Regions from separate parts of the Ancylomarina subtilis genome, predicted to be linked through region 2. Evidence: riboswitches for the same ligand, from Rfam matches in the RefSeq annotation. Region 2 holds a riboswitch; each other region holds the start of a gene.
The links. A riboswitch is a leader RNA that binds a small molecule or an ion and turns the genes downstream of it on or off. The one in region 2 is predicted to bind cobalamin.
Positions count from the first base shown of each region.

Region 1: another riboswitch for cobalamin. It lies ahead of EV201_RS00130 (TonB-dependent receptor plug domain-containing protein); the one in region 2 lies ahead of EV201_RS13555 (sigma-54-dependent transcriptional regulator).
Region 3: another riboswitch for cobalamin. It lies ahead of EV201_RS04955 (precorrin-2 dehydrogenase/sirohydrochlorin ferrochelatase family protein); the one in region 2 lies ahead of EV201_RS13555 (sigma-54-dependent transcriptional regulator).

Region 1 is NZ_SHKN01000001.1:31,584-34,866, reverse strand. It holds gene EV201_RS00135 (YncE family protein) at 1-91, opposite strand, end outside; gene EV201_RS00130 (TonB-dependent receptor plug domain-containing protein) at 102-2,084, opposite strand; cobalamin riboswitch at 2,102-2,306, opposite strand; gene EV201_RS00125 (TonB-dependent receptor plug domain-containing protein) at 2,454-3,283, opposite strand, start outside.
Region 2 is NZ_SHKN01000003.1:58,034-61,316, forward strand. It holds gene EV201_RS13550 (ATP-binding protein) at 1-517, shown strand, start outside; gene EV201_RS13555 (sigma-54-dependent transcriptional regulator) at 514-1,848, opposite strand; cobalamin riboswitch at 2,089-2,287, opposite strand; gene EV201_RS13560 (transglycosylase domain-containing protein) at 2,332-3,283, opposite strand, start outside.
Region 3 is NZ_SHKN01000001.1:1,205,768-1,209,050, reverse strand. It holds gene EV201_RS04960 (sodium:solute symporter family protein) at 1-744, opposite strand, end outside; cobalamin riboswitch at 969-1,175, shown strand; gene EV201_RS04955 (precorrin-2 dehydrogenase/sirohydrochlorin ferrochelatase family protein) at 1,313-1,924, shown strand; gene cobA (uroporphyrinogen-III C-methyltransferase) at 1,962-2,723, shown strand; gene EV201_RS04945 (sirohydrochlorin chelatase) at 2,823-3,283, shown strand, end outside.

The DNA.
Region 1 (3,283 bases), on a different contig from region 2:
TAGGAATCTCATTATTGTCATCATCAGAACATGATACCAATGAGAAACTTGCAATCAATAATCCCAACGCAAGACTTAAAACCTTTTTCATAGTTAATTAATTAAAAAATTATATTTACCCCAAAATGAAAAGCTCTGCCAGGCATGGGGTAAAACCTAACAATTTCATATGATTTATCCAACAGGTTTTCTACTCTTCCTGTTAGCCTAACATTTGCAAATTTTGTGTTAAAGCGATAGCCAACACTCATATCTACGAGTACATTTTCATCAACCTTATCACCTTCCCATGTATTCGTTTCAGAGCGAAATGTAGATAGAATTCCAAGGTTCCAATTCCCTCTAAAATAATCAGAAGAAAATTTAATTAGATGATGTGGTCGATATCCTAGAGTTTCTTGATATTTTTCACCTTCCTTATCATTGTCATAAGCATCATTATAAGCGTATTTTAAAGACGTTCTTATGCTATAATTCATATCATCCAATAAATGTGTAGCTTCAATATCTACTCCCTGAATAAGAGACTTTCCAATATTTACAGGACTCCAAACTGTTCCATGTACCGGTTTCCAAACAATTAAATTATCATTTTGAGCCCTATACAAATTCAAGTCTACAGTAAGACTTCCATACAAAACGTTTTGACTAAGCATAACCAAACCTAATTCGTAATTCCATCCCTCTTCAGATTTCAGTTTGAGGTTTCCAGCATTAATCCAATAACGCTCATTAAAAGTTGGTCTTCTATAATGAGTCGAAGCCTTCCCTCTAACATCTATAAGATTGGATACAAGATGAACTAAGTAACTTAAAGAGTACATATCAGGAGGATTTACCTCTGAGTTCCATTCCTTACCATAAGTAAAAATAAAAGTTCCTATTTGCGGAGTATACTTGGCAGCAATCATTAATCGTGATTCATTCTCGGTGATATCCTTTATATAATTGTTTGTAATTCCTTTCAACCAATTATATTTACCATTTACATCAACACTCCACTGATCGGATAAATACCATCTAAGGTTCATATCATTTAACCAGCGCTTTGATTCTATTTCTGAAAAAACTTTGTAGCCTGTATTGTTTGCACTTCCTCTATCTGTGTATTTTAAATAATCACTTAAGTATGCCGATTTAGCTTCCACTCTAAATTTACCCATTAGCTTCTTCCACCCCACAAAAGCCTTAAAAGAAGAATCGCGTTGTTTTTGAAAACTAACTGGTTTCCCTATCCCCATCAAACCTGCAATATTCTTTTCTTTAACTTGATACCAAACACCCAAATCGACGTAATTTTTATTAATATTTAGATGCAAGTTTTGGATGGTTCCAAAAGCTCTGTTCTGGTTATGGTTTAATCGTTCAGTGGGTGAGCCAAAATCATATTTGTCCGTATAAGTAAAATCATTCTTTCCGTACTGAAAAAAGGCTTGTCCTGAATAGGAAATCCATTTATTTGAGTATTTCCCGTGAAGCTTAGTTTTGTAATTTGAGAAACTGCTAATTTCAGACATTAATCCAACAGAAGATTTATTCTTCCAATCCGGAGTATTCGAAAGTTCAATAGCTCCACCTAGAGTTCCAGATCCGTATAAGGATGCTGTAGCACCATACACCACCTGAACATTATCAAAAGAACCAGCATTTATTAATGATAGGTCAGCAGAACCAGTAGTCAACGAATTAACTGGAATACCATTCCAATTAACTGAAGTTTGAGTCGCAGATGCACCTCTCATCCCCACTGTTGAAAGAGCTCCCAATGAACCATTTGAAGAAATATTTACCAATGAAGTTTTCTGAAGCAGGCTAGACAAATCACTTCCTCCATATCTCTGAATGAGAATTGAATCAATTTGCACTTTCTTTTCAGTAGTAGACAAATGCTGAAGTCTAGGCGCCAAAATATCAACGGTCTTTATTTGAATCGTATCGATCCCAACAGTTTGGCTCCAGCCACATAAGCTTACAAAGCTTCCTAACAGCACAAATAAAAATTTCAACTTCATCTTATATCTGATAAAGAAGAAAACACCAGGATAGACCAATAGAAATAAAAAATTCGATCGTCTTCCAAACATCTTCTCCGAATGTTTTGAAAATTAAGTTTGCATTGGCAGGTCTTCTGACTTACTCAACTTTTCCGGCCTTCCCATTCGCCTGGGCGAACAGTGGCATTGTGGTGAAAAAGCTTTTTTCTGAGCTTACAGCTACGGGAACAGCTCCGGACTCACACCGGATTCCCTTTTCATCTCTATCTGACAAAAATCAGATTCACGAGAACCAATTACGTTGCAAATGTATAAAAAAAAACAAAATCAGAGAGTCTAATCTCTTATTTGTAATCCACCACAAAACTCACTGATAATAAACTTAAAACAAACACACTGTTTAAAAAAAAGGGATATTCCTTTATTGGAACATCCCTTTTTAAGTGAATAAACAAGTTGCTAGAATCGATAAGCCAATTTAGCTATTATCGATCTTCCCGGCATATTGTAACCATCTTTCTCGGTATAATTTTCATCCAGAAGGTTTGAAATGGTCAAACCAAATGTATATTTTTCTTTAAAAGTATATGACGCTGAGTAGTCGAACACCATAAATTCCGGATGACGAAGAACATCTTCATTTTCTAATCCCGATCGTACAGCTGTTCCATTAAAATTAATTGGCATTTTGCTTACTGATGGCCAATTGGAATAATCCGCTTCATACATGTAATTATCTTCATAACGATGTCCAATGTAACGCGCATTCAATTGAGTCGTAAAGCCTTTTAAATTATCGAATTCAATACCAAAATTGGCATTATTATCGCGAACATATCTCATTGGGCTCTCCTCATTCCCAAAGGTACTATCTTCTTTTTTAACATGTTGAGTAACTGTAGCATCGATAAGATGTGTATAATTAACATACATTTTTAAAGAATAGTTGTAATCTGCTAATGCTCCAAAGTCATATGATGCTTCAATCTCAATACCATCCATATCTGCTCTGTCAGCATTTATATACGACTCATATTCATCACCTGTACCAGATGTTCCGTCAGGGTCAATTGTTTTACCAACAATTTTGTTATTATGATGGGTCGTGAAATAAGTGAAATCAAACTTAATTCCTTTAGCAAACTTATTGTATTCAAAACCAATATCAAACGTATTACTTTGTTCAGCTTTCAAGTTAGAATTTCCTTTATAAGTAGTAGATCCTTTAGTATACTCTCCTGCTACCTGAAAAGCATCAGGAGCCAAGAATGCATTTCCCCATGCTGAGT
Region 2 (3,283 bases):
CAATGTTCGTCAGGTCGATTTGGATAAATACATAAAGGAGGGCATGTCAGCTTATTTGTTGAAACCTTTTGATGAATCCGTCTTGTTGGAGATACTTTGTGAGCAATTGAATATCGATCTTGAGATGAATGAGATTGAAGAGGTGCCGTCTACTAAAGAAGCCCAGCATTTATTATTTGATTTATCGGAGATAGAAAAATTTACTGCATCAGACCCAATACTCATCGATCAGGTACTTTCCAGTTTTGTTCGTATTGCAAAAGAAAGCTTGTTGCTTCTAAAGAAAGCGAGCGAAGAAGAAAACTATATTCAGCTTGGCGAAGTTGCTCACAGAATGCTAAGTTCCTATCGACAGCTTAAGATAGACTCTGCCAGTGAAATTCTACTTGAGTTAGAAAAAATGATTCATCAGGAAGATACCAATTACTCGAATATTGACGAGCTGAACGCAGCCATAGCTCAGCTTGAAGAAATTTCGAATGAGGTGTTTGATCAAATCAATGAGTTGAAGAATTAGCCTTCAATACCATATTGCTTCATTTTTGTGTAAAGCGTTTTTCTGTCGATATTGAGTAAACGGGCTGCTTTCGATTTATTATTATTGACTTCTTTAAGGGTATTTATAATCTTATCTCTCTCAGTTGAAGCCTGAAGCAGTTTAAGATCCGTCGTACTATTATCTACACTTGATGTTTCCTGATAATGCAAAATTTCAGGAGGTAGAGCTGATGTTTCAACACGTTCACCAGTACTTAAAAGAAGGGCTCTGCGAATCACATTCCTAAGTTCACGTAAATTTCCTGGCCAATTGTAAGCTTTGAGTTTCTGAATAAATTCTTCAGAAAATTCGGTGATATTTTTATTCAGTTCCTGATTTGAAAGTTGAAGGAAATTATCGGCAAACAGTTTGATGTCTTCTTTTCGATCACGCAGAGCAGGAACCGATATTTTGAATTCGTTCAAACGGTGATAAAGATCTTCTCTGAAATTTGAATTATTCACTTCTTTAATCAGGTCTTCGTTGGTGGCAACAAGAATTCGAACATCTGTATCGATATCATCATTGCTTCCCAGTTGTCTGATTTTTCTTTCTTGTATAGCTCTTAAAAGTTTGATCTGAATTTCGTAGGACAGATTTCCTATCTCATCTAAGAAGAGAGTTCCACCTTTAGCATGTTCGAATTGCCCTTTTTTATCAGAGATAGCGCCGGTAAAAGCACCTTTGTTATGTCCGAAAAGCTCACTTCCGGCTAATTCGTTTGATAAAGCCCCACAGTCTACAGCGACAAAGTTCTTATCTTTTCGAGCACTAGCTTCATGAATTCTTCGGGCAACAATCTCTTTTCCAGTTCCACTTTCGCCCTCAATAATGACGGACATATCAGTAGGAGCAACCAAATTGATATATTGATCGATTTGGACTGAATTTGGACTTTTCCCACGAATAAATTCAATTTTCTTAACCTTATCAACTTTCTCTACAGTTTTAGATTTCTCGATTGCAGACTTGATAAGCACCAGAATTTCTTCAGGATTAAGAGGTTTTGTAACGTATTCGTAAGCCCCTAGTTTGATGGCATTCACAGCGGTTCGAATTTCAGCATAAGAGGTCATGATAATGACCGGGATGTGCGGATTCAGGCTTTTTATCTGCTTGAGAAGATCAAGACCATTGATGTCAGGTAGACGAAAATCACTAATGACTAAATTGGCCTTAAAGCTGCTAAATTTTTTTAATCCTTCATTGGCTGAAAAGGCGATTTCTGTTTCGTAACCCTTTTTGTTGAGAAGGCCTTGAAGCATAATGCAGATCGTAGGATCATCGTCTATAATGAGGATTTTATTCATAATGAGCTTCTGGTGATGCTTAACTGAGATAGTTAATTTAAACAAAATTAATTAAAAAGCTTTGACGGAATACTATGAGTTCGAAAAAAAAATAAAGGATTGTAAGCTTGCTTGAGCAATTTTACAATCCTTATAACAGTTACTTATGAATTTTCACGAGCGTATCTATGGCAAAGATCCGCTCTGCTTGCGTCAAAAAGTGAAAGGTTATAGCGACTTTCTGCTTTTCTTACCCGAAAGCTAAACTCATGATTATAGGCAGGTCTTCTGGCTTATCTCAATTTTGAACACCTTCCCGTCCACCTCAGCAGACAGTGGTCTTTTGTTCAAAATCTGGATTCGAACTGTGTCGAACCGAGAAATACAGCTGCGGGGACAGCTCCTGTTTTTAACAGGATTCCCTATTATTCCTTTCGGAACCCAAATCGTTCTGCAAGTTTAAACAAAAATAGATAAACCGCCAATTATTCCAGAAGACTGATTTTAAAAGAAATCCTCTTCTTCATTTTGGATTAAACCTTTATTCCTCGGGTTGTTAGATTGAGTGTCACAATCAAGATCAATATTGAAACCTTCTGGCTTTTCAAAATCACCTTTTGAAATATTTAAGCTTTCATCAGCATATACTTTTTGCATATAAAGGCCCCAAATTGGGAGAGCCATATTGGCACCTTGACCCAAGCTAATCCCTTCAAAGTGGATGGCTCTGTCTTCGGCACCAACCCAAACACCCGAAACAAGATTAGGTGTAACGCCCATAAACCAGCCATCGGAATGGTTCTGTGTTGTTCCCGTTTTACCACCTATTGGATTGTATAAATTGTATTTCCAGCCAAGACGTCTACCGGTACCTTGTTTGACGACACCTTTAAGTAAATTGGTCATTAGGTAAGCCGTTTTGGCACTCATCACCTCATGCTTCTGCGGTATAGAGTGAGCAACCTCGTTTCCTCTGCTGTCTTCTATTTTTGAAATAAAACGCGGTTTAATATAAACCCCTTTATTGGCATAAGTGGCATAGGCGCCTACCATTTCGCGGACAGTAATTTCAGATGTTCCCAGAAAGACAGAAGGAACCGGGTCGATTCGACTAATAATACCCATTTTCTTCGCCATATTAACAACGGTTTGTGGTTTGAATTGTTTCAGCACCCAACCGGATATATTATTGACTGAATGGGCAAGGCCCCACTTTAGGGTTACCATCTCTCCTGTTCTTGCACTTGTTGAGTTTCTTGATGTCCATGATGTGCCGTCGCCCATATCGAAGGTTTGTGCAATATTCGGCACCTTATCACAAGGGGTTAAGCCTTCTTGCATGGCTACAGTGTATAAGAATGGTTTAATAATAGAACCAACCTGACGCTTACCAAGGGTCACCATGTCATACATAAAGTGTTTGTAGTTAGGGCCTCCCACATAAGCTCTGACTTCA
Region 3 (3,283 bases), on a different contig from region 2:
TTGCCAAACATTGGCTTGTATCATCCAGGCGCTGCCAAAGGTGATAATATAAACCATATTGTTTGAGAGCTGGTAACTGAATGAAAAGTAGTGTGTTAATTGTTTGTTTTTTGCAATATTCTCGATAGCCAATACGCCTCCGGAGTAATAGTAAGCATATCCGAAAACCAATACTGAAGCGGACAAAAGAAAGACAAATTGTATAATATCAGTTCGAACCACAGCCTTAAATCCTCCAAAAAAGGAATAAAGGAGGACAATAGCTGTTCCTATAATGGCCGATAACTTATAATCTAAGTGCAGAAATTTTTCGAAGAAAATACCAATACCCACAATTTGGGAGGCTGCCGTAATGGTCATGAAAAGAAAGATCAGAACTGAAAGCATTAAAGCAGGAGCTTTGCCATAGCGTTCTTCCAGAAGTTGGGGTTGGGTGATGCTGCCCACTTTTCGGATGGCTCTGGCAAATACAAAGAGTAGTCCGGTTGAAAACAGGACAGGCATGCCGTATATCCAAAAAGCACTGATCCCATTTTGATAGGAATGATCGGCTGTTTCAATTGCTGATCCGGCTCCCCACCACGAAGCGATAAAGGTGATTGCGAGTGCTACAAATGAGAGGGATCTGTTGGCCAGAAAATAGCCTTCTACTGAGTCACTCTTTTTCGAAAAGAGGGATGAACCGACAATGAGAATGACATAAAGGCTTAAAAGGGCAATGGATAATATTTGAAGTGAAGGCATGTGCTGTTTGAGTTTCTTTTATGGATTTATTCTGCATAGATAAGCAATTTATGATGGAATGATAAAAGAAGTGCTTCTAAATTGGCTGAATTCCTTATGAATGAAGCAGGCTTATTATGTTCTAGTGTATTCTTCAATTTCTAAACAGAAGCTTGCTGTTTTATAACAAGTATGAATAAGCCTAAAAAAATCTTGAATTCATTTTGGAGCGAATAAAAAACCACTACATTTGACACAGTTTTGGTGAAAGCTTCATCTTCGATTGAGCTTTAAAAGGGAATCCGGTTAAAATCCGGGACAGCCCCCGCTACTGTAAGTTTTTTATGGTTTTTACCACATCCACTGTTCGCATTTCGCGGATGGGAAGGAAAGAAACCGATCATTCGATCTACGAAACAAGTCAGGAAACCTGCCAAAATGGTAATCAAACCTAAAACTCTTGGGGAAGGGAGTTGTTTGTTGATATGTTATCATCTGCAATAGTTTTTTACACCCCAATTCGTAGACGTTCGATTACCGTGCTATCGATTTTTTTTAAGATCGAATTATTCATTAATACAAATGCACGATGAGCTGGTACCCTGTAAGCCTGAATTTAAAGGGCAGAAATTGTTTAGTTGTAGGCGGAGGTAAAGTTGCTGAACGAAAGTTGAAGTCTTTGATTAAGGCAGAAGCTGAGGTGACGCTTATTGCCCCAAATTTGAGTGTTGAATTACAGACCATGCATGAGGCAAGGACGTTTCATTACTTGAAAAGTACCTATCAGAAAAATGATGTGAATGGTTTTTTTCTGGTGATTGCAGCAACCGATTGTTCCCAAACCAATTCTCGAATAGGTGCTGATGCCGAGGCAGAATCGATCCTGTTTAATTCTGTTAATTCAAGGGCTTATTCCAATTTTTATCCGGCTGCAGCAAGCCAGTGTGGCGATATTCAAATAGCTGTTTCTTCAAATGGCCAAAACCCCTATTTAGCTAAGAAAATCCGTAAATATCTCGATCAGAAATTTGATAACTCTTTGAAAGAAGAGGTTATGGAATTGGGACGTCTGAGAAATCAGTTCGTCAAAGAGACTACCGGATTAAGTGAAAAGGAAAAGAAGGCATTTATGAAAGACAATCTACTGGAGAAGGTGGAAGCCTTTTTGGATAAGATTGATGGACATACCTGGGAATTATAAAGCTGATAAACACTTTTGAGATATTAAGAAAAGAACAATGAACGGAAAAGTATATATAACCGGCGCGGGCCCGGGAGATAAGGGCTTAATAACCGTAAAGGCTGCTGAAGCCTTAAAAATTGCCGATGTCGTATTCTACGACTACCTGGTAAATATTGAATTGCTTGACTATTGCAAAGACGCTTGTGAAAGCATTTATGTGGGTAAAAAACACAAGAAACACACCTGTCCGCAGGAAGACATTAATCAAATGATTGTGGATTATGCCAAGATGGGAAAAACGGTTGTGCGTTTAAAAGGTGGCGATCCCTACGTATTTGGAAGAGGGAGCGAGGAGGCGATTAAATTGCTTGAGAACGGAATTGAATTTGAAGAGATTCCCGGGATTACTTCGGGGATTGCTGCGCCTGCTTATGCCGGTATTCCGGTTACGGCTCGCAATGTGTCTTCATCAGTTGCTTTTTTCACAGGACACCCTCCGGTAAGCCGCGAAAGAGATTTGCAATGGGATAAAATTTCGACAGGCATCGATACCCTTGTCTTTTATATGGGTATTACCAATGCGCCAACTATCGTCAACAATTTGATGGAACACGGACGCTCAAAAGAAACTCCGGTAGCTCTAATTCGATGGGGCACCTGTCCCGAACAGGAAGTTGTGAAAGGCGAGTTGCATAATATCGTTGCAAAAATGGAAGAATTGGATTTTCGTCCGCCAGCCATTATGGTTGTAGGCGAAGTGGTTTCTATATCAGATAAACTGATGGCTGTAGCTGAAGAAGCTCAGATGACTTATTAAGGTCTGAAAGTTGAAAAGTCGAAAGGTCTAAAAGTTAAAGAGTGAAAAGTGAATGAGTCAAGTTAATTATTTCATGGCTCACAACTCAAATCTAAAATTATGAAAGGAATCTTACTGTGCGGACACGGGACGCGCGTTCAAGTTGGAGAATTAGCATTTAAAGTATTTGCAGAGAAATTTGCAAACACAATCACCGATTACGAAGTTGAATATGGTTTTTTGGAACTTTCGGAACCTAACTTTGAGCAGGGCATCAGCAAGCTTAAAGCTAAAGGTGTAGAGGAAATTATTGCCGTGCCGGTTTTCTTATTCAATGGCGTGCATATTGCTTCTGATATTCCGAATATGCTGCATGAGCTTCAGGAAAAGCATGAGGTGAGTATTAAATTGGCCAACTATATTGGCGTCTGTCAGGAGATGGTTGACTTGTCAATTGATCTGATTAAGAATAGCATCTCTGATGAAGATATGAGCGATACGGTTTTCTTCCCAATTGGTATTGGTGCATCTATGGCTGATTCCAATGGTGATATGCTCAAGTTATCCCGACTGGCTCAGGA